DNA from 2 places in the Ensifer sp. ENS08 genome. Region 1 is predicted to be linked to the other one. Evidence: predicted binding sites of a transcription regulator. Region 1 holds the regulator's gene; the other holds the start of a gene.

Region 1 (16,169 bases):
AAGCGAGGCAAGCGAAGGAAGGTATGTCGACATGGTTTAGACAAACTCAATCATGCGGCGAGAAATGATCGTTTGTTCGAAGCCCAATATCCTGAGAATAATGGCACAAAGTCAAGATGGTCGATGCCATCACGGTTTAGCCTGACAAACAAACGAGGGTTAAGGCAATGACACAAGCAACGCAGGCCAAGGTCATGGGCTCCCGGGAATGGGGCATGTTGATCCTGCTCTCCATTCTGTGGGGCGGTTCCTTCTTCTTCATCGGCGTCGCCGTCAAGGCGTTGCCTCCGGTCACGATCGTGGCGCTCCGCGTCAGTCTCGCGGCGCTCGCGCTGCTCGCCTTCGTTCGGTTGATGGGACTGTCGATGCCGCGCGACCCGCGCGTTTGGCTCGCCTTCTTCGGGATGGGGCTGCTCAACAATCTCATCCCTTTCTCGCTGATCGTCTGGGGGCAGACGCATATCGCAAGCGGCCTTGCCTCGATCCTCAACGCCACCACGCCGCTGTTCGGCGTGATCGTCGCGCATCTCCTGACCGATGACGAGAAGCTGACAGCCAACCGGTTTGCAGGCGTCGTCGTCGGCTTCCTCGGGGTCGCGATGATGATTGGCCCGGCAGCGCTCGGTGGGCTCGGTTCGAACCTGCTTGCCCAGGTCGCCGTGCTCGGCGCAGCGCTCTCCTATGCGCTCGCCGGTGTCTTTGCCCGCCGCTTCAAGCGCATGGGCGTGGTGCCGATCGTGACGGCGACCGGTCAGGTCTCGGCCGCAAGCATCATGCTGGTCCCGCTGTCGCTGCTGATCGATCATCCCTGGACGCTTCCCATACCCGGCTTCGACGTCTGGGCGGCGATCGTCGGCATCGCGCTGATTTCCACGGCGCTCGCTTACGTCCTGTTCTTCCGCATCCTGGAAACGGCCGGTGTCACAAACCTGATGCTGGTGACCTTCCTGATCCCGGTCAGCGCCATCCTGCTTGGCGCTTTGTTCCTCGGCGAAACGCTGGAACTCAAGCACTTCCTGGGCATGACCTTGATCGCGGCCGGTCTGGCGGCGATCGACGGGCGGCTTCTGCGCCTCTTTTCCCGGCCGGCCATCGACACCAAGTTAGAGTGCCGCGACAACGCTTGAGCATTTCTGATTTGCACGCATTGCGGGCCGGTGGGCGAAAGCACCACCGGCCCTGTTTTTTTCATCCGGGTTGTCGGCTATTGCTTGCCGCCACCGTCTTTGTTTCAGGAGCTGGAGTTCCGATGCTTTACGCCGTGTTTTGCTACAATCAAGAAGATGTCACGAACGCCTGGACCAAGGAGCAGGACGAAAAAGTCATGCATGATCTGTTGGCCGTACAGAGCAAATATGCGGAGGCAGGCCGGCTTGGGCCGGTGGCGCGCTTGATGCCGACGACGGCGGCGACGACGCTCCGGCACAGTCACAGCGAGACGATCGTAATCGATGGCCCGTTTGCCGAGACGAAAGAGCAACTGCTCGGTTTCTATGTCATCGACTGTGCGTCTCTCGATGATGCGCTCGAGTTCGCCCGTGATCTGAGTTCTGCCAATCCGGCCGCCGGCTCCTATGAAATCCGTCCTCTTGCCATCTACAAACCCAGTGAGCTTGCTTCATGACAGACACAGCCTGGATAGACCTCGCTCTCGTTTCGGCCCGGCCGCAGGCCGTGGGCGCGCTGTTGCGCTATTTCCGCAACCTCGACACTGCCGAAGAAGCGTTTCAGGAGGCCTGTATCCGGGCTTTGAAGACCTGGCCGAAGAGCGGCCCGCCGCGCGACCCCGCCGCCTGGCTGATCTTCGTCGGCCGCAACAGCGGCATCGACAAGGTGCGCCGCCAGTCCCGCGAGACGGCGCTGCCGCCGGAGGAAATTCTTTCCGACCTCGAGGATCAGGAGGGCGCGCTCGCCGACCAGCTCGACGGCTCCCACTATCGCGACGACATTCTTCGCCTGCTGTTCGTCTGCAGCAATCCGGCGCTGCCGGCAACGCAGCAGATCGCGCTGGCGCTGCGCATCGTCTCGGGCCTTTCGGTCAAGCAGATCGCCCGCGCCTTCCTCGTCAGCGAGGCGGCGATGGAACAGCGGATCACGCGGGCCAAGTCGCGTGTCGCGGCCGCCGGCCTTGCCTTCGAGACCCCGGATGCGGCCGACCGGTCAGATCGGCTCGCCGCCGTCGCCACGATGATCTACCTCGTCTTCAACGAGGGCTATTCGGCGATGAACGGCCCGGAAAGCGTCTCGGCCGACCTGTGCCAGGAGGCGATCCGGCTCGGACGCCTGCTGCTTCAGCTTTTCCCGGCCGAGCCGGAGATCAAGGGGCTGACGGCGCTCATGATGATCCAGCATTCGCGGGCGCGCGCCCGCTTCGACGCCGATGGCGCCGTCATCCTGCTTGATGACCAGGACCGCAGCCTGTGGGACCGCTCGCTGATCGACGAGGCCTTGGCGCTGATCGACAGGGCGATGCAGTACCGCCAACCGGGCGCCTACCAGATCCAGGCGGCGATCGCGGCGCTGCATGCCCGCGCCGAGCGTGCGGATGAGACCGACTGGGCGCAGATCGACCTGCTCTACCAGGCGCTCGAGCGGCTGCAGCCCTCTCCGGTGATCACGCTCAATCGCGCAGTGGCGGTTTCGAAGCGTCAGGGGCCGGAAGTCGCGCTGGCGATGATCGCGCCCTTGGCGGAAAAGCTCTCCGGCTATTTCTATTTCCATGGCTTGAGCGGCCATCTCCTGAAGCAGCTCGGCAAGGTCCGCGAGGCGCGTGTGGCCTTCGACCATGCGATTGCGCTTGCGACCAACGCGGCCGAATGCGCTTACATCCGCATGCAGCTCGACAAGCTCGATGAAACGCCTGGTATCGAGATCTCCGAAAGAAAAATCTGACGGTGCCTGTCGGGATCCCTCATGCGCTTTCGTCCTTGGACCGAGAACGAAATCCAAGGAGAGAAATCAGTGACCACCAGCCTCGTTATGCCCGCCCCAACGGCAAAGTCGATCATCCTCGGCCGCTTCCTCAGCGGCGTGCTAGTCGCCTTCCTGATTTTCGATGCCGTCATCAAGCTTGTGCCGCTTGCTGTCGTCACCGAAACCATGGTCGCGCTCGGCTATTCCGCCGACCAGGGTCTGGCGCGGCTGCTCGGCATTCTCACATTGTTGTGCACGGTGCTCTATGTGATCCCGCGCACCTCGATCCTCGGCGCCATTCTGCTCACCGGCTATCTCGGCGGGGCGATGGCGACGCATCTGCGGGCCGGCAGCCCGCTCTTCACCCATCTGCTTTTCGGCTTCTATCTCGGCGTGATCGCCTGGGGCGGCCTCTGGCTTCGGGATCCGCGGCTGCGCGCCCTCATTCCCTTCAGCAACTGACAGAAACGGAGCGCTCGAAAGACGACCCTGACCAAAACAGTCAACGACTACATTGCCGGCCTCTCCGGTGTCCCGGCCGACGTGGCGAAGCGCCTGCATGGTGCCCTCCTGGCCACAGGCGCGCTCAATGACGCCGTCAAATGGGGCCATCCCATCTATGAGGCCGGCGGCGCGGTCTGTCTGCTCAAGGGGGCAAAGGATTACGTGACCTTCGGTTTCTGGCGCGGCGCCGAGATGCTTGATCTCGACGCACGCCTGGAGAAGGGCGGCGGCAAGGGCGACATGGCCTATATTCGCCTGCGCACCACCGATGACGTGGACGACGCTCAGGTCGCCCGGCTGGTGGCTAGGGGCATCGAGCTCAACCGGCTGAAGGGCGATCCGATGAAAGCCGCCTAGACGAAACAAACTTGCATCGTGGCCGAAGAAACAGAGCGCCTTTATCGGCTGCGATGCAATATCTCTTCACGGGAACAGGAATTCACGCCAGATCCCGCGAGGCAGCCATGATCCTCTACTATCAAACCCACTCTCCCTTCGCCCGCAAGGCGCTTGTCTTTGCTCACGAGATCGGCCTTGCCGACCGGCTGAAAGTCATCCACCACGAGACGAGCCCAACGCGGCGCAACGACGAGGTCTATGCCGAAAACCCGCTCGGCAAGGTTCCGGTGCTGTTGCGTGAGGGCGAAGAGCCGATCTTCGACAGCGATGTCATCTGCGCCTATCTCGATACGCTGCACGAGGGACGCAAGCGGATCCCCGAGGTCGGCGAACCTCGATGGCGGGCGCTGCGCATGCAGTCGGTGGCGCAGGTTCTTGCCCAGACCGGGATCGGCTTGCGCTGGGAGTGGGAGAGGCGCCCCGAACATCTGCGCTATCCGGAACTCGCCAAGGGCTACGAAGAAAAGATCGAGGCGACCTACGATTGGCTGGAGCAGACGTTATCGCCCGAGGAAGACGTGGATATCGGGCAGATCGCGCTGGCGACGGCACTGTCCTGGATGGCGTTTCGCAACCTGCCGTCGTTTCGCAACCGTCCGAGGCTGACCCGCTGGTTCGATGCATTCGAAGGCCGGCCGTCGATGCAGGCCACGCCGCTGTCAGGTGAAACGTTCGATTGAGTCTGTAGCCGGCGAAGACCGCCTGCCCTCAGGGGCAGGCGAGATCCGCGACCACGGCGTCGAGGATCAGCATGCCGGCCGGCGTGCAGCGCAGGCGCGAATTGCCCAGCCGCTCGATGAAGCCGTGATCGATCAGGAACTGCTCGCGCTCCGGGTCCGGGTCGCGGCCGGACAGCGTCTGCCATCGCGCCAAGTCGACGCCTTCCTTGAGGCGCAGACCCATCAGCAACAACTCGTCGGACTGTGCTTCGAGATCGAGGGATTCCCGCTCGATCATGCCGTGACCATGGGTCTCGACGAGCCGCAGCCATTCCTCCGGCTTGCGCTCCGTAGAGGTAGCGATCTTGCCATTGCCGATGCCCAGGCGCCCGTGGGCGCCCGGGCCGATGCCGGCATAGTCGCCGTAGCGCCAATAGGTGAGGTTGTGCCGGCTCTCGGCACCCGGGCGGGCGTGGTTTGAAACTTCGTAGGCCGGCATGCCGATGGCGGCGGTAATGTCCTGCGTCGCCTCGTAAAGCACTGCCGACTGCTCGCCATCAGGCACGATCAGCTTGCCGGCCTTGTGCAGGCCGTAAAAGGGCGTGCCTTCCTCGATCGTCAGCTGGTAGAGCGACAGATGGTCGACCGCATAGGAGACGGCTTCCTTCAGCTCACGCTCCCATTCTTCGACCGTCTGGTTCGGACGGGCATAGATCAGGTCGAAGGACATGCGCGGGAAGATCTCGCGCGCCAGCCGGATCGCCTTCAGCGCGTCCTCGACATTGTGCAGCCGTCCGAGGAACTTCAGATCGCGGTCGTTCAGCGCCTGGACGCCGAGCGAGACGCGATTGACACCGGCAGCGCGGTAGCCGTGGAAACGCGTCGCTTCGACGCTCGACGGGTTCGCCTCCATGGTGATTTCGATGCCGTCTGGCACATGCCAATGGCGAGCGATGCCTTGGAGGATGGCATCGACCGTCGACGGCTCCATCAAGGACGGCGTGCCGCCGCCCATGAAGACGCTGGTGACCGTGCGCGGGCCGGAGAGTTCGCGCACCTCTTCCATTTCCTTAAGGAAAGCTGCAACGAAACGCGGCTGGTCCACCGGCTGGTGGCGCACATGGCTGTTGAAGTCGCAATAGGGGCACTTGGCCGCGCAGAACGGCCAATGCACGTAGACCCCGAAACCGGGGTCCATGCCGTCACCGATCGCCGATAGCGTGGCAGTTTGCATTATTGCGTCTCTCATGGTCACTTTCAGTAGAGAGCGGGATGCGGGCGGAAAACCGCACGCACTTTTCCTCATCCCGCTCAGATCAGGCTCCGAGGCAGGTCTCGGCAAAGATCTTGAAGGCGCGGGCGCGGTGCGACAGAGCCTCTTCGTCACCCGGTTTCCAGCCGTGTTTCTCGTCGGCGCTCATCTCGCCGAAGGTGGTCTCGTAGCCCTTGGGCTGGAACACCGGATCATAGCCGAAGCCCTGGCCGCCACGCGGCGGCCAGACGACGAAACCTTCGACCTCGCCGCGGAAGAGCTCGACATGACCGTCCGGCCAGGCAAGGCAAAGAACCGAGACGAAACGGGCGGTGCGCTCGGAAGGCGTTTTGGCGCCTTTCTCCTGCAGCGCATCTTCGACCTTCTGCATGGCCATGGCGAAGTCGCGGCTGCCATCTTCGCGCTCGGCCCAGTTGGCCGTATAGACGCCGGGCGCTCCATCGAGCGCGTCGATTGCGAGACCAGAATCGTCCGAAAGTGCCGGCAGGCCGGAGGCCTTGGCCGAGGCGAGCGCCTTGATCGCGGCGTTCTCCTCGAAAGTGGTGCCGGTCTCGTCGGGCTCGATGAAGTTGAGGTCTGCGGCCGACTTCGCCTCGAAGCCGAGCGGGCCGATGAGATCGCGGATTTCGCGGATCTTGCCGGCGTTGTGGCTGGCGACGATCAGCGTCTTGTTGTCCAGTTTGCGCATGGTGTCTCGTTTCGTGTTCATTCGATGGACCAGAGGCCCGGTTCCGCACATTCAAGGCTGTTGCCGGCCGGGTCGCGGAAATAGAAGGACCGCGCCCCGTTCGGCCAGCGGGTGTCCGCTTCGATCGCGATGCCCGCCGCTTCCAGTTTCGCCTTCCAGGCGTCCAGCGCTGCGGCGGAAACCCGGAAGCACATGTGGCCCTGGCCGCTCGTGCCGTGCGGGATCGGCGGCTTCAGCGTTTCGGCCGGATTGAAAATCAAAAGCACGCCCGGTCCGCAGCGATAGAAGACGTGGCGGTTGCCGGCACGCGTGATCTTTGCGAGCCCGAGAATGCCACCGTAGAAGGCCTCGGCGGCATCGAGATCACCCACGTAAAGGGCGGTCTCGAGAATGCCTTCCAGCGCCGGGGCCATCTTGACGTTCCTTCCTCAGCCGGCGATCGCCTGCTTCTGCAGCGCGACCAGTTCGGCAATGCCCGTCTTGGCAAGGCCCATCAGGCTCGCGAATTCCTCTTCCGAGAACGGCTTGCCTTCGGCCGTGCCCTGGATCTCGACGATGCCGCCGGAGCCGGTCATAACGAAGTTGGCGTCGGTCTCGGCAGCGGAATCTTCGAGGTAATCGAGATCGATCACCGATTGGTTGGCGAAGATGCCGCAGGAAATGGCCGCGACATGATCCTTCAGGACCTTCTCGACCTTGACCATGTTGCGGGCTTCCATCCACTTCAGGCAGTCGTGGAGCGCGATCCAGGCGCCGGTGATCGAGGCAGTGCGCGTGCCGCCATCGGCCTGGATGACGTCGCAGTCGATCGAGATCTGGCGTTCGCCGAGCGCCGGCAGATCGACCACGGCGCGCAGCGACCGGCCGATCAGCCGCTGGATTTCCTGGGTGCGACCGCTCTGCTTGCCGCTGGCTGCCTCGCGCCGCATGCGCTCGCCGGTGGCGCGCGGCAGCATGCCGTATTCCGCCGTCACCCAGCCCTTGCCGCCATTGCGCAGCCAGGCCGGAACCTTTTCCTCAAGGCTTGCGGTGCACAGCACATGCGTGTCGCCGAACCGCACCAGACAGGAGCCTTCCGCATGCTTGGAAAAATTGCGCTCGAAAGAAACCTTGCGCATTTGATCGGTTTTTCTGCCGGATGGCCGCATCGTCAACTCCTATCGTATCTCGTGAGCCTTCTACTGCATAATTCCCTAAATCGAAATCGATTTAGGGACAAAATTATGCAGCAGTTTAAGGTGCTGCAGCGACCTTTAGCGCGTCCAAGGATGCGCGGCGCTGCAGAGCATGGCAGAGGTAAAGGGATCCGGTGGAAAGCCGGACATTCGACCGTTTTTTCCCTTTTGCCAACGGACCGCAGGGACACTATATTCCGGCCACGGCAGGATGTGCCTGCATATGTGGAGTGACATGGTACTGCGCAATCCCGGAGCAAAGGAAATCGCCGCGGCGCTCGACGAGCGCTCGGGCGAAATCTTCCGTCGCATCGTGGAGACCTATCTGACGAGCGGCGAGCCGCTTGGCTCGCGCAACCTGTCGCGGCTTTTGCCAATGGCGCTGTCGCCTGCCTCCGTGCGCAACGTGATGAGCGATCTCGAAGATCTCGGCCTCATCTATTCGCCGCATGTCAGCGCCGGTCGCCTGCCGACCCAGACGGGCCTGCGCTTCTTCGTCGACGCCTTCATGCAAGTCGGAAATCTATCGCCCGAAGATCGCGCCTCGATCGACCGCCATGTCCGGCGCGACGACCATACCCAGCCGGTCGATACGCTTTTGACCGAAGCGAGCCAGATGCTGTCGGGCATGTCGCGCGGCGCGGGTCTCGTCATCACCGCCAAGGCCGATCCGGTGCTGAAGCATGTCGAGTTCATCCGCCTGGCGCCGACCAAGGCGTTGGCCGTGCTCGTCGGCGAACATGACCAGGTGGAAAACCGCATCATCGAGCTCCCGGCCGGCGTCACCAGTTCGCAGCTCACGGAAGCGGCGAACTTCCTCAACGCCCATCTCGCCGGACAGACGATCGCCGAGGTGCGGGCGCAGCTCGAAAAGGTGAAATTGACGGTGCGCGGCGAGCTCGACGCGCTGTCGCAGGATCTTGTCGAGCGCGGTCTCGCCATCTGGTCGGGCAACGAGGGCGACGAGAAGCCGGCGCGCCTGATCGTGCGCGGCCGCGCCAACCTGCTCGAAGGCCTCGAGGGTGCCGAGGACATCGACCGGCTCAGAATGCTGTTCGACGATCTCGAAAAGAAGGACAGCATGATCGAGCTGCTCGATCTCGCCGAAAGCGGCCCTGGTGTGCGGATATTCATAGGCTCGGAAAACAAGCTGTTTTCGCTTTCCGGCTCGTCGTTGATCGTCGCGCCCTATCGCGATGGCGAGGACCGCATCGTCGGCGCCGTCGGCGTCATCGGGCCGACGCGGCTCAACTACTCGCGCATCGTTCCGATGGTCGATTATACCGCGCAGCTGATGTCGCGGCTTTCGCGCTAAGGGCGCTTTTCGTTGCTGCATGTCTCATTGATCGATCTCGATGAAGGACAAGGACATGCAGCAAATCAAAGTGCTACAGCGACCTTTGCGCGTCTGATAAGACGCGCGGCGCTGTAGGAGCGCGATTGAACCCTTGATTTTTCGGCCCCAAACCTCGATATCGGCTTCAAATCCAGTCCCTAAGCATTTTTGCTGAAACGCAGGCTCGCGCTTGCGGCGTGGAAATGCGAAGGACAATAGAGACGACACTGCGGAGAACGTCATGACCGACGATACGAACAAGCACGGACCCGAGGCCACCGACGAGGTATTCGACGCCGCACCGGACGCTGCCGAGGCAGCAGCCGTTGCCGAGCCCGATCCGTTGGAACTCGCCCGGGCCGAAAGCGCCGAGCTGCGCGACAAGTACCTTCGGCTTGCCGCCGAAATGGACAACCTGCGCCGTCGCACCGAACGCGACGTCAAGGATGCCAAGTCCTATTCCGTTGCTGGCTTTGCCCGCGACATGCTGGCGGTATCCGACAACCTGCGCCGCGCGCTCGATGCCATTCCGGCGGAAGCCAAGGAAGCCGGTGAGGCCGGTCTCAACACGCTGATCGAAGGCGTGGAGATGACCGAGCGCTCGATGCTCTCGGCGCTTGAGCGCCACGGCGTCAAGAAGCTGGAGCCGGAAGGCCAGAAGTTCGACCCGAACTTCCACCAGGCGATGTTCGAAATCCCGAATGCGGATGTGCCGAACAACACGGTGCTGCAGGTCGTCCAGGCCGGCTACACCATCGGCGACCGCGTCCTGCGCCCGGCCATGGTCGGCGTTTCCAAGGGCGGCCCCAAGGTCGTCGCTGGCGAAAACGGCGACGCGCCGACCGCCTGATCCTGCCGATCAGAATTCAACAAGAACGCCGCGCGAACTTCGCGCGGCGTTCTTGTTTGGGCTGAGCGTAGCGGTGTGCGTTCGTTCGCCGGCGCTATCCGAACAGTTGCTGCAGGTGATCGTTGAGGAAACGTCCCTCGGGATCGACCTTTGCCCTCAGTGCCCGGAAATCGCCCGCTCGGGGGTAGAGCGCCGTCACATCCTCGGCGCCGAGGAAATGCAGCTTGCCCCAGTGCGGCCGCGAACCGTACTGCCTGAGGATCGTGTCCACGTCCTTCAGATATTCCCAATAGTCGGTGCCCGGTTCGCCCGAGACCGAAAGCGTGATCGAATCCTGCTCGAAGAAGGGGCTGATCCAGCCCGTATCGCCGGCGGTGAAGCGATACTCGATCGGGTAGATGCAGGTCGGGTGCTTTTCCAGCATCAGCTTACGCACCGCCTTTACCGCTTCCTTGCCGTGGGCGACAGGCACCGCATATTCGAGCTCGTGGAAGTTCGGCACGTATTCGATCGGGTAGATCTCCGAGGAATAGGCGATCTTCTCGAACCCGCGCTCCATCGGCGCTTCCGCGGTGATGTCGATCACCTTCATCTCGCAGACGTCGGAGGTCCTGTCCGTGGTCGACACCGAGGCCGTGTCCGGCAGGCAGTAGCAGTGGCGGCTCTCCGGAACCGGGCACCAGAAGAAACCGAAATGGCGGTGCTTGGCGGCAAGATCGTCGTGCTGTTCGATCATTTCGTCGAAGGTGCAGCGCCAGAGCTTTTCATGGAGATTGTAGCTTTCCATCGCCTGTAATGTGATCTCCGAGATCACGCCGAGCATGCCGACCGAGACGCGCGCCGCCTCCAGCAGATCCGGCGTGGTCTCGTCGACCACGAGGATGCTGCCGTCGGGCTGCACCAGCCGCATGCCGACGATCTGCGAGGCCATGTTGCCGAGCCTGGCGCCGGTGCCATGTGTGCCGGTCGTCAGCGCGCCGGCTAGCGACTGGCTGTCGATATCGCCCTGGTTGATCAGCGACAGGCCGTTCTCCTTCAGCACCTTGCCGAGCTGGTTGATGGTGGTGCCGGCCTTGACCGCCACGCGCTTGCGGGTGCTGTCGATGTTGACGACGCCCTGCATGCTCGAGAGTGTCAGCTGTAGCCCGCTGGTAAGCGCCACTGGCGTGAAGGAATGTCCGGAACCGGCGCAGCGAACGTTCAGCCCTTGCGCGGTTGCATCGCGCACCATTTCGGCAAGTGCCGCCTCACTCTCCGGCGCGCCGCGATGGCGCACGATGCATGATTGGTTTCCGACCCAGTTGCGCCAGTGGCCACCTGCCTGAAGCATTTTCCCCTCCCTCAAACCGCGGTGAAGCAATTGTCGACGAACAGATGCGTGCCGTTGATGAAGCTCGCCTCGTCACTCGCCAGAAACAATGCCGCGTTCGCCACTTCCTTCGGATCGCACATGCGGCCCTGTTGCGCGGCGATCGCCGCTTCCGAAACGTCGACGCCGTATTTGCTGAGCCCGACGAGCTCGCGCTTGCCGTGGTCGGTGGCGATGAAGCCCGGGCAGACGGCGTTGCAGCGGATTCCGCGGTCGCGGAATTCCACGGCGATGGCGCGGGCGAACATGTGGCAGGCGCCCTTGGTGGTGTCATAGAGCACCTCCATCGGCGTTGCGGCCACGGCCGAAATCGACGAGGTGCAGACAATGCTGCCGCCGCCGGCCGCAAGCATGCCTGGCAGTACCGCTTTGGTCATCAGGAACATGCTGCGCACATTGACCGCCATCAGCCGGTCCCACTCGTCCTCCTCCGTTTCGAGGAAGGGACCGACGGCGAGGATGCCGGCGTGGTTGAAGAGCACGGTGATGGCGCCGAAGGCCGCTTCAACCGCCTTGACGGCGGACGTCACCTCGGCCGACACCGAGACGTCGGCCGGGGCAAAAATCGCCTCGCCGCCGTTGGCGCGGATCGAGGCGGCCACCTCTTCGCCTTTGCTGCGCGGCAGATCGACGATGCCGACCTTGGCGCCTTCGCGCGCGAACAGTTCGGATGCGGCAAGACCGCAGCCTCCCGCGCCACCGCTGATCAGCGCCACCTTGCCTGAAAGCCTGCCTGCCATCTTAATCCTCCCCTTGGCGCATCCTTCGCAGCGGTCGCCGATGACGACCCGCGACGGATCCGGTTTCTCACTCCCCTGGAATTATTGTTGACGAGTGAGGGGCTGTCGATATCCCATGGAGGATACGTAGGGTTGGGGGATGACAAGGGAATGCTCGCAAGCGAGTCCGCCGATATCTCGGCGATGATTGGCCTGATCGGCACGGAGGATTTCGGCCGAGCGCTCGATCGGATGCTCCGATCGGTCACCGGCTTCGATCTCTCGGTCGCGTTTGCCTATCCTTACGATGCAAGGCCGATCGTCCTGCATGACGGCTATACGGCCAAGGTGTCGGCAAGTGCGCTTTCCGCCTATCTCGGCGGCGCCTACCTGCTCGATCCCTTTTACGTCGCCTGTTGTGCCGGCCAGCCGGCAGGGCTCTGGCGAATGCGCGAGCTAGCGCCGGACCAGTTCTTCCTGTCCGACTTCTCGTCGTCGGCGGAAGTGCATCCCTGCGTGTCGATGGAATCCGGCGTTCTCGTCGAGGAGGTGGGCTTCGTCATCCCGCTCGATGGCGGCCTGCAGGCGACCTACTCGTTGATGCGCGGCCGCGGCGGCGAGCCTTTCAGCGAGACGGAGCTGGCCAGGCTGCGCGTCTACGAGCCGATCGTGCGCGAGGCCATCAGGTCGAACTGGCGCCAGCAGGGCCAGGCGATTGCGCCGTCGCCCTCCGAGGAGGGCGACGATGCGATGGAGGCGGCGTTCGAAAGCCTGTGTTCAGATCGGCTGACCAAGCAGCAGCGCAACATCGTGCGCCTCATCCTTAGGGGCCACAGCAACCTGTCGATCGGCAAGGTGATAAACATCGCCGAGGGCACGGTTCGCATCCACCGCAAGAACATCTATCGCCGGCTCGGCATTTCGAGCCAGGGTGCCCTGTTCCGGATTTTCATTGATCATTTGAACGGGCGTCAGCTCTACTGATGCAGGCTTCGGGCGACTGTGCGCATCCTGCAGGATGCGCCCCGTTGTTCAAGCTCAGGCCGCGTGCGAGGTCGCGTCGTCGTCGAGCAGCGTGTAGATCGCGCTGGCGGAATCGCTCGAGCGGATCTTGGCGACCATGTCCTGGTCGCGAAGCACGCGGGCGATGCGCGACAGGGCTTTGAGGTGGTCCGCGCCGGCGCCTTCCGGAGCGAGCAGCAGGAATACGAGATCGACCGGCTGGTCGTCGAGCGCCTCGAAATCGACGGGCGTGTCGAGACGCGCGAAAATGCCGATGATCGAGGGGAGATTGTTGAGCTTGCCGTGCGGAATGGCGATGCCGTTGCCGACGCCGGTGGAACCAAGGCGCTCGCGCTGCAGGATCACGTCGAAGATTTCACGCTCGGGAACCCCGGTGATCTTAGAAGCTTTTGCCGCCAATTCCTGAAGGAGCTGTTTTTTCGAGTTGGCCCTCATGGCCGGGATGATCGCATTTTGATGCAGTAGACCTGCCAATGCCATTCTTTTGTCCTCGTTCGCCGGTTAGAGCCGGACAACATCATCACAAATGCGTCGCAATGGCTCTAACCATCTTTGTCATGGCGGATCCCATGCACAGAAAAGTCACATTTCCGGCCTGGCCGCTGAGTTGCGGGAGAGGGACGCCGGCACGCCGGCATCCCTCTTTTTTCGCTCATGCTTTGATATTGGCAGCATCGATCCAGCCAATATTTCCATCGTTGCGCCTGTAGACGATATTCAGTTCGGCCTTGCCGGGAGTGCGGAACATCAGGACGGGTTCGTCCGTCATGTCGAGCGCCATCACGGCGCTTGCGACAGACATCGTCCTTAATTGTTTCGAGCTCTCAGCCACGATGGTCGGCGCATAATCCTCGGGAACTTCGTCGTCCTCGAACGGCACCGAATCCATCACTGTGTAAGCCACCTCGGCAGCGTTCTGTCCGTTGCCGTTGTGGTGATCCTTCAGCTTGCGCTTGTAGCGACGCAGACGCTTTTCGATGCGATCCGACGCCGCGTCAAACGCAGCCTGTGGATCGTTCGCCTGGCCGTTCGCCTGCATTACCACGCCCGTATCGAGATGAAGCTTGCAGTCGGCGCTGAAGCGCGGCCCGGATTTTTCCACAGTGACCTGGCTTGAATATCCTCCGTCGAAATATTTGGTAACGGCCTGCTCGATCTGCTCGCCAATGCGGGCGCGGAACGAATCGCCGATTTCCATCTGTTTACCGGATACACGCACACTCATGGAGTTTCCTCTCTCGTTCGTGATTTGCGCAGCCAGTCTATTCCAAGCGGTCCCGTCATCCAAGCCTTTCAGACTTGCGAGCGCGCCTCTGTCGCAGCCACCGGTCGCACCGGAGGCCTCCGGGGTGAGCAGTCCCCGGCAATTGCGGCGGGCTCATATCGTCTGTGTCGGAGAGAGTCAATCGAAGGTCGCAAAAAAGTTAATGCGCCTTAACTTCCGGTGCTCAGAAACCGGCGGCCTTGGCGAGCGCGCGCTTCTCCCGCCGGCGCTGCACGGAGGAGGGGATGTTCATCGCTTCCCGGTATTTGGCGACCGTGCGCCGCGCGATATCGATGCCGGCCTTCTTGAGGACGTCGACGATGTCGTCGTCAGAAAGCACCGCCTCGGTGCTCTCCTCGTGGATCAGCGTGCGGATCTTGTGGCGCACGGATTCCGCCGAATGGCTGTCGCCACCCTCGGCCGAGCCGATCGAGACGGTGAAGAAATACTTGAGCTCAAACAGCCCGCGCGGCGTCAGCATGTACTTGTTCGAGGTGACGCGGCTGACGGTCGATTCATGCATCTTGATGGCGTCGGCGACGGTCTTGAGGTTCAGCGGCCTGAGGTGCCCGATGCCGTTGACGAGGAATGCGTCCTGCTGGCGCACGATCTCGGTGGCGACCTTCATGATCGTGCGGGCGCGCTGGTCGAGGCTGCGCGTCAGCCAGTTGGCATTTTGCAGGCATTCGTTGAGGAAGGCCTGGTCGGCGCTGTTTTTCTGCGTGCCGCGTGACACCGAAGCGAAGTAGTCCTGATTGACCAGAACGCGCGGCAGCGCATCCGGATTGAGTTCGACCATCCATGAGCCGTCGGGCGCTGCCCGCACGACGATATCGGGCACGATCGCCTCGCTGACGCTGGTCTCGAAGCTGGTGCCGGGCTTCGGGTCGAGCTTGCGGATTTCCGCCAGCATGTCGATCAGGTCTTCCTCGTCGACGCCGCAGATCTTCTTCAGCGTCGCGAAATCACGCCGCGCCAGGAGTTCGAGATTGGCAAGCAGCGCCTCCATTGCCGGATCGAGCCGGTCGCGGGCGCGCAGCTGGATGGCGAGACACTCGCCGAGCGAGCGGGCAAATACACCGGGCGGATCGAACTGCTGCAGCGTCAGCAGCACCCTGAGGACATCGGCATGGGCGGCACCCAGCCGTTCGCCAACCTCGCCGAGGTCCGCCTGCAGGTAGCCGGCGTCGTCGAGTTGGTCGATGAGATGCTGCGCGATCAGTCGATCGGAAGGAGCCGGCAGCGCGAAGGGCAATTGCTCCAGGAGCGTTTCGCGCAGGCTCTTGCGGCCGGCGACGAAATCGTCGAGGTCGTAATCTTCGCCCTCGCCGCTGCCGGGCATCGATTTCCACTGGCCAAGCAGTTCCGGCGCATCGGCGCGTTGCGGCGTGGTGTCGTCCTGGAAGACATTGGCGAAATTGGCATCGAGCTGGTCGTCGAGCCGCTCGCCGCTTTGCGATGTGGCGCTGTCATAGAGATCCGCCTGGCCGCCGCCGTCGTCGCTTCCGCCTCTCTCGTCTCCGCCGGCCATCTCGCCCTGCTCCGGGGCGACCTGATCGTCATTTGCCTGAAATTCGAGCAGCGGGTTCTTTTCGACTTCCTGGGCGATGAACTGGTTGAGCTCAAGATGCGTCATCTGCAGCAGCTGGATCGACTGCATGAGCTGTGGCGTCATCACCAGGGACTGGGACTGGCGCAGATGAAGGCTGGCGGACAGGGCCATGCTGACGCGAAACTCCCGAGAAATCTCCAGGGGCCGCGGTGCTTCTCCGGTCGCCGGTCGGGCCCTTTTCTTAATTGGCCCAAAAATTGCTTATCGAAAAGGTTTGGTCAAGCGCGTTCGCGGGCGGAATCGCCCGCGAGGCGGTTTCAGAGGCTGAAATTGTCGCCGAGATAGAGCCGACGCACGTCAGGATTGGTGACAATGTCGTTGGCGCGACCATGCGTCAGCACTTCGCCAGCATGGATAATGTAGGCGCGATCGATGAGGCCGAGCG
Region 2 (16,169 bases), 490 kb from region 1:
CGGCGCCGGCATCCTTCATCACCTCTTGCGGGGTGACGGTGTTGCCCTTCGACTTCGACATCTTCTCGCCCTTCTCATCCATGGTGAAACCATGGGTGACAACGGCGTTGTAGGGTGCGCGGCCGCGCGTGGCGCAGGCTTCGAGCAGCGAGGAATGGAACCAGCCGCGATGCTGGTCCGAACCTTCGAGATAGACGTCGGCCGGCCACTTCAGGTCCGGACGGTCTTCGAGCGTGAAGGTATGGGTCGAACCGCTGTCGAACCACACGTCGAGGATGTCCATGACCTGATGCCACTTGGCATGATCGTGGTCGTTGCCGAGGAAGCGATCCTTGGCGCCTTCGGTGAACCAGGCATCGGCACCTTCCTGTTCGAAAGCGTCGAGGATGCGAGCGTTGACGGCCTCGTCGATCAGGATCTCGCCCTGATCGTCGGCAAAGATCGCGATCGGAACGCCCCAGGCGCGCTGACGCGAGAGCACCCAGTCCGGACGGCCTTCGATCATCGCACGCAGGCGGTTCTGGCCGGCGCCCGGAACGAAGCGGGTGTCGTCGATGGCAGACAGCGCGCGCGAACGCAGGGTCGTGCCATCACCGAAGGCCTTGTCCATGTAGACGAACCATTGCGGCGTGTTGCGGAAGATTACCGGTTTCTTCGAGCGCCAGGAATGCGGATAGGAATGCTTGAGGCGGCCGCGAGCGAAGAGCGCGTGACGGGCGATCAGCGCCTTGATTACGCGATCGTTGGCGTCGCCCTTCTTGCCCTTGTCATCGATGACGCGGCCCGCGCCACCTTCGGCGTCCGGGCCGAAGCCATGGGCGTCAGCGGTGAAGTAGCCGGCGTCGTCGACCGTGAACGGGATCGCCGAGGAGATGCCGCGGGCTTCGAGCGCGCGGGCATTGTCCATCCAGGCATCAAAGTCCTCGCGGCCGTGGCTCGGGGCCGTGTGCACGAAGCCGGTGCCGGCATCGTCGGTCACGTGGTCGCCGTCGAGCAGCGGCACCTTGAAGGCGTAGCCGCCGCCCAGACCGTGCAGCGGATGGGCGCAGGTCACGGACGACAGTTCATCGGCCTCGAGGTCGCGAACGAAGTTGAAGGTGAGCTTCGCCTTGGCGGCAGACTCATCGGCCAGGCGCTTGGCAAAGATCAGCTTCTCGCCCGGCTGGGGGCCGAAATCGTTCTCGGCGGTCGCCACTTCGTAGAGGCCATAGGCATAACGCGACGAGTAGGCGATGGCGCGGTTGCCGGGGATGGTCCAGGGCGTGGTCGTCCAGATCACAACGAAGGTGCCGGCAAGGCTATCGGGACCTTCGGTGACCGGGAACTTCACCCAGATCATGTCGCTTTCGACATCGGCGTATTCGACTTCGGCTTCGGCAAGCGCCGTACGCTCGACAACCGACCACATGACAGGCTTCGAGCCGCGATAGAGCTGGCCGAGCTTGGCGATCTTCATCAGCTCACCGGCGATGCGCGCTTCGGCGTGGAAGTTCATCGTCGTGTAGGGATTGTCGAAGTCGCCCTCGATGCCGAGACGCTTGAACTCCTCGGCCTGGACCTGGATCCAGCCGGCGGCGAAATCGCGGCATTCCCGACGGAACTCGTTGACCGGAACCTCGTCCTTGTTCTGGCCCTTCTCGCGGTACTTCTCCTCGATCTTCCACTCGATCGGCAGACCGTGGCAGTCCCAGCCGGGCACGTAGTTGGCGTCGAAACCGCGCATCTGGAACGAGCGGTTGATGACGTCCTTGAGGATCTTGTTCAGCGCGTGGCCGATGTGGATGTTGCCGTTGGCATAGGGCGGGCCGTCGTGCAGCACGAACTTGTCGCGGCCGGCAGCCGATGCGCGCAGCTTCTTGTAGAGGCCCATCTTCTGCCAGCGGGCCACCGTTTCCGGCTCCTTCTGCGGCAGGCCCGCGCGCATCGGAAATTCCGTCTGCGGCAGATAGAGGGTCGAGGAGTAGTCGATCTTTTCAGCGGTGTCGGTCATGGTTTTTGCAATCGCTTCTTGGCGCGAACGGCCGCGCATACGAAATGGGCTCGGTATCGAGAGATGACTGGGGCGTCGGAAACGCCGAAATCCCGGACCTTCCGGCTGATCACAGCACGCGGAAGGCCGGGCCAATAATTCGCTGATCGATGATCAATCGACGGTGCCGGGTCATGGTGGCCGGTTGTTTAAGGCGTTTTCGGCCTTTTGAAAAGGTCCGCCGCCGCGCGAAGACCGAAATCTTTTATCGGGCGAAGTTGAGCTTGCGGTCGATGTCGCCGAGTGGCGTGACGCCGGAAAGCAGCGCGCGGGCCTCGGCCTCGTCCTGCCGGATCTGCGCCACCAGCGGATCGAGGCCATCGAATTTCAATTCGTCGCGCAGGTGACCGAAGAAAGTCACGGCGCAGACTTCGCCATAGAGATCGCCGGAGAAGTCGAAGACGAAGGTCTCGAGCAGCGGTTCGCCGTCGCTGTCGACCGTCGGCCGGCGCCCGAAACTGGCGACCCCGTCGTAAAGCGAGCCGTCGGGACGACGGAAGCGCACGGCGTAGATGCCGGGTCGGAGTTCCACCTCGGGTGCAAGCCGCATGTTGGCGGTGGGAAAACCGAGTTCGCGACCGAGCTTCTTGCCGCCGATCACCTCGGCTTCGACGAGATAACGGTAGCCGAGCATGCCCGCGGCCTGGGCGACATCGCCTTCGCCGAGCAGCGCACGGACATAGCTCGACGAGATGACGGATGCATTTTCATCACGGAAGGCATCGACCAGCGTCACACCAAACCCGTTGTCGCCGCCTGCCGCCATCAGAAAGGCAGGCCCGCCTTCGCGGCCCTTGCCGAAATGAAAGTCGAAACCGGTCACCACATGCGAGGCATGCAGCCATTCAAGCAGGATGCGGTGGATGAAATCCGAGGCGGAAAGCTGAGAGAAGGTACGGTCGAAGGGATATTCGATGACGGCGCCGAAGCCCATGCCTTCGAGGATGCGCGCCTTCAGCGGCGCCGGCGTCAACCGGAAGACTGGAGTGTCCGGGCGAAAAACGGTTCGCGGATGCGGCTCGAAAGTCAGGACCAGCGCGGGCACGCCGCGCGACTTGGCCTCCTCCAGCGCCCGGTTAAGGACCGACTGGTGGCCGCGGTGAACGCCATCGAAATTGCCGATGGCGACGACACCGCCGCGCAAGTGCTCCGGAAGCGGATCACGGGTCTCGTTGCGATGAAAAACCGTCATCTCCGTCTTCCCGTCAGGCGAGCCGTGGCATCCAGTATTTCGGCGAGGCGCCCTCCTTCTTGAGGAAGGCGGCAAGCTTCGCCTCGTCGGTCCGGCTTTCGTTCATGTATTCCTGGGCGTGGATACCGGCGCTGATATAGAGCAGATCCAGGCCCGCGTCCTGCGCGCCCTTGACGTCAGTCGGCATGCCGTCGCCAACGGCGATGACACGGGTCAGGTCAATCGCTCCGCGCGCGGCCTTCGCCTCGCCCAGGGCGGCGCGATAGATCGCGATATAGGGTTTGCCGGCGATGCGCGCCTCGCCACCCAGCTCTTCGTAAAGCTTGGCAATCGCACCGGCGCAGGGGATCAGCCGGTGACCACGCTCGACGACGAGATCCGGGTTGGCGCAGATGAACGGGATCTTGCGCTTGGCAAGGCCCGTCAGGGTCGCGCGGTAATGCTCGGGCGTTTCGGTCTCGTCGTCGTAGAAGCCGGCGCAGACGACCGTCTCGGCATCTTCCGAGGAAACGATCTGCGTCCCCAGACCCTCGAGCAGGGGCAGGTCGCGCTCGGCGCCGATGAAGAAGATCTTCTTGTCGGCGGCAGCGATCAGCGCCCGGGTCACGTCGCCCGAAGTGACGATCCGGTCATAGGCTTCGTCGGGCACGCCGAGACTGCGGATCTGCACCTTCACCATCGGGCTCGGGCGCGGCGAATTGGTGATGAGCACGACGGTCAGTCCGGCGGCGCGCGCCTCGGCCAATGCTTCACAGGCGGACGCGAAAGCCTGCACGCCGTTGTGAAGCACGCCCCAGACGTCACATAAAACGACATCGTAGCGCTTGGCGATTTCGCGAAAACTGTTGATCCTTGCGGCCATCCTGGCTTCCTGCAAACACGGTTTCCGGCTTGCATGGCAAGGAAGGCAGGAGATTACAAGTCTCGTCTCCCGAAAAAGGCGCACCCTCCCAAGGATTCCGGCGGTCCCGAGAACCAGGAAAAATGCGCTGCAGATGCGGCCCGCCGCGCAGAAGCACATTGTCGTGGTTATCAACCGTCAAAATCCCGCCCATGCCACTCATCGACGCGATCGCCCACATTTCGCCAAGAATGGGGCTAGGCTGCCTGTGCCCGCGCCTGCTGCGCCCGTCCGGGGCACGTGCCGTCAGCAAAAAATCTAGGCGCCGATCCTTGACTCACCCCATACCCAAGCTTATCTCGGCATCGCTAGCACTCGATAAATGAGAGTGCTAACACCCATCCATCGGGTCGATCAGCGATCCGTAATGTCATTTGATCGAGGGATTAGACTAATGGCAAGCACCAACTTCCGCCCGCTGCACGACCGCGTCGTCGTTCGCCGCGTTGAGTCTGAAGAGAAGACCAAGGGCGGCATCATCATTCCGGACACCGCCAAGGAAAAGCCGCAGGAAGGCGAAATCGTCGCCGTCGGTTCGGGCGCCCGTGACGAAAGCGGCAAGGTCGTTGCCCTCGACGTCAAGGCTGGCGACCGCGTTCTGTTCGGCAAGTGGTCGGGCACCGAAGTCAAGATCAACGGCGAAGACCTTCTGATCATGAAGGAAGCCGACATCATGGGCATCATCGGCTGATCAGCCGGCGTCCACCCCTTTTTATGACAACCAATGGGCAATGAGCCCGGGAGTTTTCTCTAATGGCTGCAAAAGAAATCAAGTTCGGCCGCACCGCGCGCGAAAAGATGCTGCGTGGCGTCGACATCCTCGCTGACGCCGTAAAGGTCACGCTCGGCCCGAAGGGTCGTAACGTCATCATCGACAAGTCCTTCGGCGCTCCGCGCATCACCAAGGACGGCGTATCGGTCGCCAAGGAAATCGAACTCGAAGACAAGTTCGAAAACATGGGCGCCCAGATGGTCCGCGAAGTTGCTTCGAAGACCAACGACATCGCCGGCGACGGCACCACGACTGCAACCGTTCTTGCCCAGGCGATCGTTCGCGAAGGCGCAAAGGCTGTTGCTGCCGGCATGAACCCGATGGACCTGAAGCGTGGTATCGACCTCGCTGTCACAGAAGTCGTCAAGGATCTCCAGGCCAAGGCCAAGAAGATCAACACTTCGGAAGAAGTTGCACAGGTCGGCACGATCTCGGCCAACGGCGAGCGTCAGATCGGCCTCGACATCGCTGAAGCGATGCAGAAGGTCGGCAACGAAGGCGTCATCACGGTTGAAGAAGCCAAGACCGCCGAAACGGAACTCGAAGTCGTCGAAGGCATGCAGTTCGACCGCGGCTACCTGTCGCCCTACTTCGTCACCAACCCGGAAAAGATGGTCGCTGACCTCGACGACGTCTTCGTTCTCCTTCACGAGAAGAAGCTCTCGAACCTCCAGGCCATGCTCCCGGTTCTCGAAGCTGTCGTTCAGACCGGCAAGCCGCTCCTCATCATCGCTGAAGACGTCGAAGGCGAAGCTCTTGCAACGCTCGTCGTCAACAAGCTGCGTGGCGGCCTGAAGATCGCTGCCGTCAAGGCTCCGGGCTTCGGCGATCGCCGCAAGGCCATGCTCGAAGACATCGCCATCCTGACGGGCGGCACCGTGATCTCCGAAGACCTCGGCATCAAGCTCGAAAACGTCACGCTCGACATGCTCGGCCGTGCGAAGAAGGTTTCGATCTCCAAGGAAAACACGACGATCGTCGACGGCGCCGGCCAGAAGGCCGACATCGAGGGCCGCGTTGCCCAGATCAAGGCCCAGATCGAAGACACCACCTCCGACTACGACCGCGAGAAGCTGCAGGAACGTCTTGCCAAGCTCGCTGGCGGCGTTGCCGTGATCCGCGTTGGCGGCTCGACGGAAGTCGAAGTGAAGGAAAAGAAGGACCGCATCGACGACGCTCTCAACGCGACGCGCGCTGCTGTTCAGGAAGGCATCGTACCGGGCGGCGGCGTTGCCCTGCTGCGTTCTTCCGTCAAGATCACCGTCAAGGGTGCAAACGACGACCAGGAAGCCGGCATCAACATCGTTCGTCGCGCTCTGCAGGCTCCGGCCCGCCAGATCGCTGAGAACGCTGGTGACGAAGCCTCCATCGTTGTCGGCAAGATCCTCGACAAGGACCAGGACAACTTCGGCTACAACGCCCAGACCGGCGAATACGGCGACATGATCTCGATGGGCATCATCGACCCGGTCAAGGTCGTTCGCACCGCCCTTCAGGACGCTGCTTCGGTTGCCGGCCTCCTCGTTACGACGGAAGCCATGATCGCCGAACTGCCGAAGAAGGACGCCCCGGCTGGCATGCCTGGCGGCATGGGCGGCATGGGCGGCATGGACATGATGTGATAATGGCGACAGCCTTATCGCAGCATCGTCCATAAAGCTTCGCCCATGCACTTAAAGTGGTTCAGCGCGTCAAGCGCACTGAACGGGCGGCATGGACATGATGTGATAATGGCGAAAGCCTTATTGCAAGGATCCATCCGGATCGGAAAGGCGGCCTTCGGGTCGCCTTTCTTGTTTTTTATCAATGCCACTCATCGCCGGAGAGCATCTGCCGAACAGTCGGCAGGAAAAAACCCATCGGTTGTAGTCAGGCTTCAAAAAACCGTTGAAGTCGAAAAAAAACGAACTATAACAGCGCCCCAAGTGAGCGAAGATTGAGGGGAGACTGGGCGGCACACTTAAGGCAGACAGGCAATCGCCGGGGCTTTTTCGTATTCGCTGCCCATCCGGAAATTCTTCGAGACTATACCTAAAGAATAAAAGTATTTAATCGCAAATTAAGCCGACACTCTCCTTCGAAATAAGTTCGCCGGCGAGATCCACTACTATCTATAGACCTTTCTACTTGAGAAAACACCCACATCACGTGGCGTGCGCTCTCGTAATGGTCATGTCGGGCGCAGTTTGCACATTGGGACGCGTTTCCCTGGGGCGCCGAAGGCAGCTCCGGGAACTCTGCTGGGGTAGACCGTGTTTAAGATCACCAGAGCAAATTCCGCTCCCCTCGGCTCTTCGGGACATCTGCATCCGGGCCTACCGCATCATGAATTCATGGAGCAGTTTTGCGTCTCGGAGGGGTGGTCCGGCGACCTGTCGACGGGCCTGTTCCGGCTCGGCGAGAAGGCGGCCGCGATCCATGGCCTGCGTGACGGCGAGTGCGGCCTTCTGAACTTCGTTCGCTGCTACGATCCGGCCGATCGCAATCACGTGCTCGAACTGTTCGAACAGGCGGCAACGAGCTGCTCGTCTTTCTGCTTTTCGACGACGATCGCGCTCGAGGAGTCCGGCCAGAAGCAGCCGCTATTCTGCATCGGAGAATCCTCCGGCCTCGAACAGCGCTATTCCGGCATGATCACCGGCATCTTTTTCTTTCCACGCTTTCTCGTGGAAGTCGCGGGTCGCGCACTGCTGCGCCAGTAAGCCCGCCCCTGCCCGCGCACGGGCCCGAGTGTAGAGAACCCTCGATCACATATGGCCGCCGCAACCGCCCCATGGGCGATTGCGGTGAAGGTGTGCGGCAGAGACGCGGACGTACGGCTCAGGCTGCCGCCGCGTCGTCCTTGCCCGTGAAGAGCACCGTGATCGGCGCCGGGCGACCAAGCAGATAGCCCTGCGCCTCGTCGCAGCCCTCGGCTTGCAGGATATCGAGCTGCTTCTGCGTTTCGACGCCTTCGGCAAGGACAGGCACGGACAGGCTCTGGCCGAGCGCAAGAATGGCGCGCACGATCGCCTTGGCCTGCGGACTGCCTTCCACTTCCCACATGAAGCTCCGGTCGAGCTTGATCTTGTCGAAGGGGAAGGAGCGCAGCGTCTCGAGCGACGAATAGCCGGTCCCGAAGTCGTCGATCGCGATAGTGACGCCCAGTTCCTTGATCTGGCGCAGCGTCAGCAGCGCCCGCTCCTTGTCGTCGATGATCGTTGATTCCGTGATTTCGAGCTCCAGCCGGTTCGGGTCGAGACCCGTGTCGGCAAGCACGTCCTGAACCAGGCTGACGATGTCGCCGTTGGCAAGCTGGACCGGCGAAAGGTTGACGGCAATCTTGTGACTGCTCTCCCAGCCCGCCGCCTCGCGGCAGGCCTCGCGCAGCACCCATTCGCCGATCGGCAGGATCGCGCCGCATTCCTCGGCAAGCGGGATGAACTCGCTCGGAGGCACCATGCCGCGTTCCGGATGGCTCCAGCGCAGGAGCACCTCGTAGCCGATGACGGCGCCGCTCATCACAGACTTCTGCACCTGGTAGTGCAAGGCAAGCTGCTTCTTCTCGACCGCGTCCCAGAGATCGTTGGCAAGAGCGCGCCGCTGGCGGGCAGCTTCATCCATCGACACCTCGTAGAAGCAGACGGTCTGGTTGAGGGCGGCCTTCGCCCGGTACATCGCAAGGTCGGCATTGTTGATCAGCGTGTCGGCCGTCTCGGCATCCTGCGGGTAGATGGCGACACCCATGCTGCCGCCGGACTTGAGCTCGAAATCGCCAAAGCGCATTTCCTCATGCAGGCTCTTCTCGATCCGGCGCAGGAAGTCGTTGAGCTCGGAGAGTTCCTCGAAGCGCTTGACCGCCGCGAACTCGTCGCCGCCGAAGCGTGCCACGAACTCGCCTTCCTGCAGAAGGCCCTTCATGCGCTGGGCGATCGTCACCAGCACGAAGTCTCCGGCGGCGTGGCCGTGCAGATCGTTGACTTCCTTGAACTTGTTGAGGTCGATGCCGATGACGGCGACCTTGCGGTTGAACCAGGCGGCCGCGTCCAGCTCCTCTTCGAGATAGCTGCTGAACTGCAGCCGGTTCGGCAGCCCCGTGAGGCTGTCGTGGCGGGCAAGGAAGGTAATCTGCTCCTCGGTGTCGAGCCGCTCGGTGATGTCCTCATAGGTGCTCACCCAGCCGCCATCGGGCAGCGTGCGATGCTTGGTCAGGATCGAGCGGCCGTTGACGAGCTTTTCGACGATATCGCCGCCGCCATTGCCGACCATTTCGATCCGGTGCTTCTGGTAGAGCTCCTCGGCCTTGGTCCGGGCCATCTCGGGATCTGTGTAGATGCGGGCAAAGACGATGTCGAGGATTTCGCGGAAGGTCAGCCCCTTGCCGGCGAGTGTCTCGGAGAAGCCGAAGATCTCTCGGCAGCGACGGTTGGAGAGCAACAGCCGGTCGCTGCTGTCGAACAGGCAGATGCCCTGCGACATGTTTTCGAGCGCGACATCGAGATTGTTGCTGACTTCGGCGATACGGTCGGCGTCAAGCTTCGCCTTGGTGATGTCCTTGACGATCTTGATGAAGCCGGCGTGCTTGCCGTCGTCGTCCATGAAGGGGTCGAGCACCACGTGAGCCCAGAACCGGGATCCGTCCTTGCGATAGCGCCAGCCTTCGTTCTCGTACTTACCATCGGCCAGTGCGACCTCGAGCGCCCGCTGCGGTACGCCGTCGCGCTGATCCTCCTGCGAGTAGAAGCAGGCGAAATTCTTGCCGACGATTTCCTCGCCCTTATAGCCCTTGTTGGCCTCGGCGCCGGCGTTCCAGCTGGCGACGCGGCCGTCGGTGTCGAGCATATAGATCGCGTAGTCCTTCACGCTGCGCACGAAGCGGGCGAATTCTCGTTCGGCAGCAACGGCGGAAAGGTCGGCATGATGGGCGAAGCCGGCGGCGATCAGCACCATCGACAGCAGGAAGAAGGCGGTGCCGGCGATGACGAAGGCAAGCAGATGCGGCTGGATCATGCCCGCATGGGTCGGCGTCAGCAGATCGGCCTCGATCGTGACCGCACCCATGGCGGTGAAATGCAACGCGACGATCCCGAGCGTCATCAGCAGGGTGGCAAGGATCTTCGCCTTCAGCGGCTTGCCGACACTGGCGATCGTGCGCAGAGCGGCGATGTCAAACAGCGAGCCGACGACCACGGAGGCGACGACCAGTGCCGCATTCCAGCGGATGCTGCCCGGCACGTCGAGCGCCGCCATGCCAAGAAAATGCATGCAGGCGACGCCGCCGCCGAGAACGAAGCCGCCAGCAACCCAGCCGAGGCGGTCCTGAACATGGGTCGCGATCAATAGGGCCGTCGTGGTGAGAATGATGGCAACGGCCAGCGACAGGCCGGTGAGATCCATCTGGTAACCGAGGACGACGCCGGGATCATAGGCGAGCATGGCGATGAAGTGGGTCGCCCAGATGCCGAAGCCGCTGGCGATGCCGGCGGCCGTCGCCCAGATCGCTTTCGCCTTGCCCGAGGAGCCGCGGGCGCGCTGCAGCAGCGTTACTGCTCCGTAACTCGCGAGAAAGCACACAAGTGCGGCCAAAACGACCAGTCTGGGATTATGCTCTACCACCAGGCATGTAAGAACCTTGAACATCGCCAATCGCCTAAATCAAATTCTGTCGGGAAACGAGACCTCTCGCCTCCACTTAAGCTGCCTGTGTTGGCGTCAGGTGATTTAAGGAAGTGATAAATCGAGGCTCTGCCGGGCAATTGCCCAGCAAGACAATAGTTTCGTCGTTAACGAATTTTGAAACCACGCCGCCTTCAAGTTGCAGCCTGCCAAAAAGCGCCGCCTGGCGTGGTTCGCCGCCTATGCTTGCGACAGCAGCGCCTTGAGGTCGGATTGGGGATCGGCGATGACGGCTCGGTCAGGATTGATGCCGCTCTCCAGCAGCTTCTTGCCGGTCACATAGGCCTTGGCGTCGTTGATCGCATCGACGGCCACCAGGCGCCCCTGCCGGAAATACCAGACCGATACGCTGCCTTCGCGCTGGCCGGGCCTGACGATGGTTTCGTCGTGGCCGAGCCCAAAGCCGGCGATCTGCAGCTTGACGTCGTACTGGTCCGACCAGAACCAGGGCTTGGGATCGTAAGGGGCATCACTGCCGGCAAGGATCGCCGCGACCGCTTCGGCCTGATCGACGGCATTCTGCACCGACTCCAGCCGGATGCGCAGATCCTCGAAGGGAAGAACGGCGCAATCACCCATCGCGAAGATCGCCGGATCGGAGGTGCGGCCATGCGCGTCGACGACGATGCCGTTTGCGGTTTCGAGCCCGGCGTCGTGCGCCAGGCGGTCGTTGGCGGTCACACCGATGCCGACGATGACGACATCGACCGGCAAGGTGGAACCATCGGAGAGTTCCGCCGCGGTGACACGGCCATTGTCGCCGACGAGGCGGTTGAGACCGGTACCCTCGCGAATATCGACGCCGCGACCACGATGAATGTCGCGCACGAGCCCCGACGTCGCCGAGGAGGCAACACGCTGCAGGATGCGGTCGGCCATTTCGATGACCGTGACGTCCAGGCCGCAGGTGCGCGCGACGGCTGCCGCTTCAAGACCGATGTAACCACCGCCGATGACGAGCGCGAGACGGCCGGGCTTCATCTCCTCGGCAAGGCGGTCGGCATCCCTGAAGTCGCGAACGACGAAGACACCCTCGAGATCGCCGCCGACCGAGGCCGGCAGCCGGCGCGGCGTGGCGCCGGTTGCAAAGGCCAGCACTTCATAGTCGAGCGATGTTCCATCGCTGAGCGTCACGTGTTTGCCGGCCCGGTCGAGCCCGATCACGGTCGTTTCGAGGCGCACGTCTACAGCGTGCTCGCCGTACCAGGCTTCCGGCCGGTAGAGCAGGCGGTCGAGGCTCATCTCGCGCAGGAGATACTTTTTGGAGAGCGGCGGGCGCTGATAGGGCAGGCTTGCTTCGGAGGCGACGATGGTGATCGGCCGCTCGTCCTTGAGCGCACGGAGCTTCGCAACCAGAGCAAAGGCGGCCTGACCGCCACCGACAACAACAAGCCTTCCGGACACGCTTTCCACCTGCCTTTATTCATCTGTACAACAAGGCCTAGCCTTCCACCCGAGCTTCGTCAACTCTGGCACAGGCCACGCCGTTTGCTATTCCTTGCGCGGCACGTCCATGCCCTTTTGAGCCGCCGGGCGCGACAGGCCGCGCTCGACCCAGGCCATCACCTTGGGGAAGCTCTTGTAATCCAGGACCTCGGCACCGCCATAGAATCTGCGCGCGCCTTCGACCCAGGGATAGGTGGCGATGTCGGCGATCGTGTAATCGTCGCCCATCAGCCATTGCCGCCCTTCAAGGCGGGTTTCAAGCACGCCGAGCAGCCGCTTGGCTTCGTCACGGTAGCGCTCGACGGGGTAGGAATTGTTGGCGACCTTGTCGGCGGCGAACTTGAAGAAGTGACCGAACTGGCCGAACATCGGACCGACGCCGCCCATCTGGAACATAACCCAGGCGATCGTTTCGTAGCGGCCGGCCGCGTCGGCAGGCAGCAGCTTGCCGGTCTTTTCAGCGAGATAGATGAGGATCGCGCCGGACTCGAACAGCCCGATTGGCTTTCCATCCGGGCCGTTGGGATCGATGATCGCCGGGATGCGGCCGTTGGGGTTGAGCGAGACGAACTCCGGCGACTTCTGGTCATTGGTATCGAAGGCGATGCGGTGCGGTTCGTAGGGCAGGCCCAGCTCTTCGAGCGCGATCGAAACCTTCACGCCGTTCGGCGTCGGCAGCGAATAGAGCTGGATGATATCAGGGTTTTTCGCCGGCCAGCGCTTGGTGATCGGAAAGGCGGACAGATCGGCCATGAAGGTCTCCTGGAACGGAACAGCGGGAAGCGGCAGAAACGCCGCACGCAGACTTACATAGGAGCGGAGGGCGCGCCTTTTGAGGGCCCTACTTTATTTTTGTAACCGGCGGGATCGTCAAGACCGCGCCTGCTCCGTTCGCAGCGTCAGAGGACGCTACGAACGGCCGCGATAATCCGTGCCACGACCGGATCGCCGTCGTGAGCCGCCTTGCGCGCCCGAACCAGGCAAGCTTCGGAACGCAGGATCACACCATCGGTGAGTATCTTCAGATGGTTTGCCTTCAACGTCGAACCGGTCGAGGTGATGTCGACGATGATGTCGGCGGAACCAGAGGCCGGCGCGCCTTCGGTCGCCCCGAGGCTTTCGACGATGCGGTAAAGCTGGATGCCGTGGCTGCCCGAGAAATGGTTCTGCGTCAGCCGCCAGTACTTGGTGGCGATCGCCAGACGGCGACCATGGCGGGCACGGAAATCGGCGGCAACGTCGCCAAGGTCGGCCATGGTGTCGACGTCGTACCAGACCTCAGGCACCGCGACGACGACGTCGGCATGACCGAAGCCGAGACGGGCGCAGAACTCGACGCGCGCATCGGCGTTGGCAAGCCCCTCGCGTACCAGGTCTTCGCCGGTTACGCCGAAATCGATTGAGCCGTTGCCGAGCTCTCGCGAGATTTCCGACGCCGAAAGGAACGCAATCTCCACATCATCAGCACCTTCGACGCGGCCGCGATAGGAGCGGTCGTTGCCGACGGCAACGATCTTCAGGCCGGCGCGTTCGAAGATCGCCGAAGCGTCATCCTTCATCCGCCCCTTGGACGGCAAGGCGATGGTGATGGTCATTGGGCGCCTCCTTCAGAGGCAATCGCCTTTTCGATGCGGTCGAGCCAGAGCGAGAAGCCGACGGCCGGGATATGCTCGCGGGCGCCGAGCAGGGTCAGCAGCCGATCGAAGCGGCCGCCGCCGGCAAGAACGGCATGCGTGCCGGCAAGCTCAACCTCGAAAACCAGGCCAGTGTAATAGTCGAGCGGACGACCGAAGGCCGCACGATAACGAATGGCGCCGATGTCGGAACCGGTCTTGCCAAGGGCGGCGACGCGGGCATCGAAACGGGCGAGCGCGTCATCGATCTTGAGGCCGGATTTCTGCGCGAAAGCGAAGAGTGCGGCCGGCGCATCGGCAAGCGGCACGTCGAGCGCCAGGAACGCGGCGACCTGATCCAGCGTTCTGCGGTCGAGCCGCGTGTTCGCCAGTTCCATCTTCTCCTTCAGCCGGCGCGCAATATCCTGCGGCGAACGGCTAGCGTTGGTCGAATAGCCGGTCGCTTCCATCGTTGCGGCGACATGCGCGACGAGACGGTCCTCGTCTTCGAGCAGGCCGTCCATCGACAGCCGCACGACTTCAGGACCGAAGACGCCGACCGTGCGCGGATGGGCGAGCTCGGTCAGAAGCTTCTGCAGGTGCTTCTGGTCGCCGAAGGCGTGGATCAGCCGCTTCTGCCAGCCAGCCGGCAGGCCACAGGCGCCGACGACGGCTTCAAACACGGCCTGGTCGCCAAGCGTCACGCTGAGAGACCGGTCCGGCACCCGGTTGGCGACGATGCGCATCGCGTCAGAGACGGCGCGCGCATCGGCTGCCGCCGTATCGGTGTCGCCAAGATCCTCGATGCCGGCCTGGTAGAATTCGTTGCCGCCTTCGCGGCGCTGGCGGAAGACCTCGCCGAGATAGGCATAGCGCTTCGGCGTCCCGGTCACCGCCTCGATATGGCGGAGACAGACGGGAATGGTGAATTCCGGCCGCAGGCACAGGCTCTCGCCGGTCTCGCTCTCGGTCATGAAGATACGGCGGCGCAGATCCTCACCGGCCATGGCGAGGAAAGGCTCGGCCGGCTGGATCACCGGAGTGTCGACACGCAGCGCGCCGAGGCTTTCGAAGTCGGCAAGCAGCGCATCGGCAAAGGCGGGCAGATTGATGAGGGCCATAGTCGTCAGCCCCTTGCCCGATCCTCGGCCTGTGCCGCCAGCATCTCGCGTACCTTTTCGACCAGTTCGGCCGTCGGCACGGAAACCTGGGCCACGCGCGCCTCGCGCCAGGCCGCATTGTCCTCGATCTCACCCGACAGGCGCTTGCCCTCGATCAGATCCTTGATCTGCACGACACCGGCGGCGCGCTCGTCGCCACCCTGGATGATGGCGAGCGGCGAGCCACGGCGGTCGGCATATTTCAGCTGATCGCCAAAGTTCTTCTTGTTGCCCTGGTACATTTCGGCGCGGATGCCGGCATGGCGGAGCTGCTGCACGAAACGCTGGTAATGGCCCATCGCCTCGATGTCGCGGTCCATGACGCAGACGACAACAGGCGCGAGCACGTCAGATGCACCGAGCTTGCCGAGGTTCTTCAGCGCCGTCATAAGGCGGGAAACGCCGATCGAGAAACCGGTCGCCGGGACCGGCTGCCCCATGAAACGCGATACGAGACCGTCGTAGCGACCACCACCGCCGACCGAACCGAAGACGACCTTTTCGCCCTTCTCGTTGGTGACGGCAAACTGCAGCTCGGCCTCGAAGACGGGGCCGGTATAATATTCGAGACCACGCACGACCGAGGGGTCGATCTTGATGCGGTCAGCCTCGTAGCCGGCGCTCAGGACCAGGCTGCGGATGGTGTTGAGTTCCTCGACACCTTCGCCGCCTTTGGCGGTGCCTGAAACGAGCGCCGCCAGTTCGTCGGCACTTTCGGCATAATTCTGGATGCCGACGAAGAACAGGACCTTGTCGATCTGCTCGCCATTGAGGCCCGCACCCTTGGTGAAGTCGCCGCTTTCGTCCTTGCGGCCTTCGCCGAGCAGGAGCCTGACGCCTTCGGGGCCGAACTTGTCGAGCTTGTCGATGGCGCGCAGCACCGTCAGGCGGGCATTGACCTTGTCGTCGCCGCCAAGACCGATCGCCTCCATGACGCCGTCGAGCACCTTGCGGTTGTTGACGCGGATCACGTAGTCGCCGCGCGCAATGCCAAGGGCTTCCATGGTGTCGGCCATCATCATGCACATTTCGGCGTCCGCCTGGACGCCGGCGGCACCGACGGTGTCGGCATCGAACTGCATGAACTGGCGGAAGCGGCCCGGGCCAGGCTTCTCGTTGCGGAAGACGTAGCCGGCGCGATAGGTGCGGAACGGCAGCTGGATCTCGTTGAAGTTCTCGGCGACGTGACGGGCGAGCGGCGCCGTCAGGTCGTAGCGCAGCGACATCCACTGGTCGTCGTCATCGGTCAGCGAGAAGACGCCTTCGTTCGGCCGGTCGCTGTCGGGCAGGAACTTACCGAGCGCATCGGTGTATTCGAACAGCGGTGTTTCGACCGGGTCGAAACCATAATGCTCGTAGACCGCCCGGATCTTGCCGATCATTTCGTCCGTCGCGCGGATA

The links. Region 1 encodes HrcA, which represses chaperone genes, less so after heat shock. Its sites were predicted from a motif close to GTTAGCACTCNCNNNNNGNGAGTGCTAAC; they were not measured.
Region 2: groES (co-chaperone GroES) is a predicted target of HrcA. The motif match lies at 4,430-4,458, and genes of this name have one in related genera.

The regions. Positions count from the first base shown of each region.
Region 1 is NZ_JACVBF010000001.1:821,168-837,336, reverse strand. It holds gene gcvA (transcriptional regulator GcvA) at 1-33, opposite strand, end outside; gene IB272_RS03905 (DMT family transporter) at 168-1,127, shown strand; gene IB272_RS03900 (YciI family protein) at 1,250-1,624, shown strand; gene IB272_RS03895 (RNA polymerase sigma factor) at 1,621-2,892, shown strand; gene IB272_RS03890 (DoxX family protein) at 2,980-3,375, shown strand; gene IB272_RS03885 (DUF1801 domain-containing protein) at 3,457-3,774, shown strand; gene IB272_RS03880 (glutathione S-transferase family protein) at 3,882-4,496, shown strand; gene hemW (radical SAM family heme chaperone HemW) at 4,525-5,709, opposite strand; gene rdgB (RdgB/HAM1 family non-canonical purine NTP pyrophosphatase) at 5,792-6,436, opposite strand; gene IB272_RS03865 (VOC family protein) at 6,454-6,849, opposite strand; gene rph (ribonuclease PH) at 6,865-7,584, opposite strand; gene hrcA (heat-inducible transcriptional repressor HrcA) at 7,847-8,926, shown strand; gene grpE (nucleotide exchange factor GrpE) at 9,189-9,797, shown strand; gene IB272_RS03845 (D-arabinono-1,4-lactone oxidase) at 9,892-11,127, opposite strand; gene IB272_RS03840 (SDR family NAD(P)-dependent oxidoreductase) at 11,139-11,906, opposite strand; gene IB272_RS03835 (helix-turn-helix transcriptional regulator) at 12,057-12,869, shown strand; gene ptsN (PTS IIA-like nitrogen regulatory protein PtsN) at 12,924-13,388, opposite strand; gene raiA (ribosome-associated translation inhibitor RaiA) at 13,561-14,133, opposite strand; gene rpoN (RNA polymerase factor sigma-54) at 14,357-15,895, opposite strand; gene lptB (LPS export ABC transporter ATP-binding protein) at 16,042-16,169, opposite strand, start outside.
Region 2 is NZ_JACVBF010000001.1:331,307-347,475, forward strand. It holds gene ileS (isoleucine--tRNA ligase) at 1-1,990, opposite strand, end outside; gene IB272_RS01650 (bifunctional riboflavin kinase/FAD synthetase) at 2,235-3,221, opposite strand; gene IB272_RS01655 (TIGR01459 family HAD-type hydrolase) at 3,235-4,083, opposite strand; gene groES (co-chaperone GroES) at 4,517-4,813, shown strand; gene groL (chaperonin GroEL) at 4,876-6,516, shown strand; gene IB272_RS01670 (hypothetical protein) at 7,147-7,596, shown strand; gene IB272_RS01675 (EAL domain-containing protein) at 7,715-10,513, opposite strand; gene IB272_RS01680 (FAD-dependent oxidoreductase) at 10,730-11,953, opposite strand; gene IB272_RS01685 (glutathione binding-like protein) at 12,041-12,748, opposite strand; gene hisG (ATP phosphoribosyltransferase) at 12,895-13,590, opposite strand; gene IB272_RS01695 (ATP phosphoribosyltransferase regulatory subunit) at 13,587-14,729, opposite strand; gene hisS (histidine--tRNA ligase) at 14,735-16,169, opposite strand, start outside.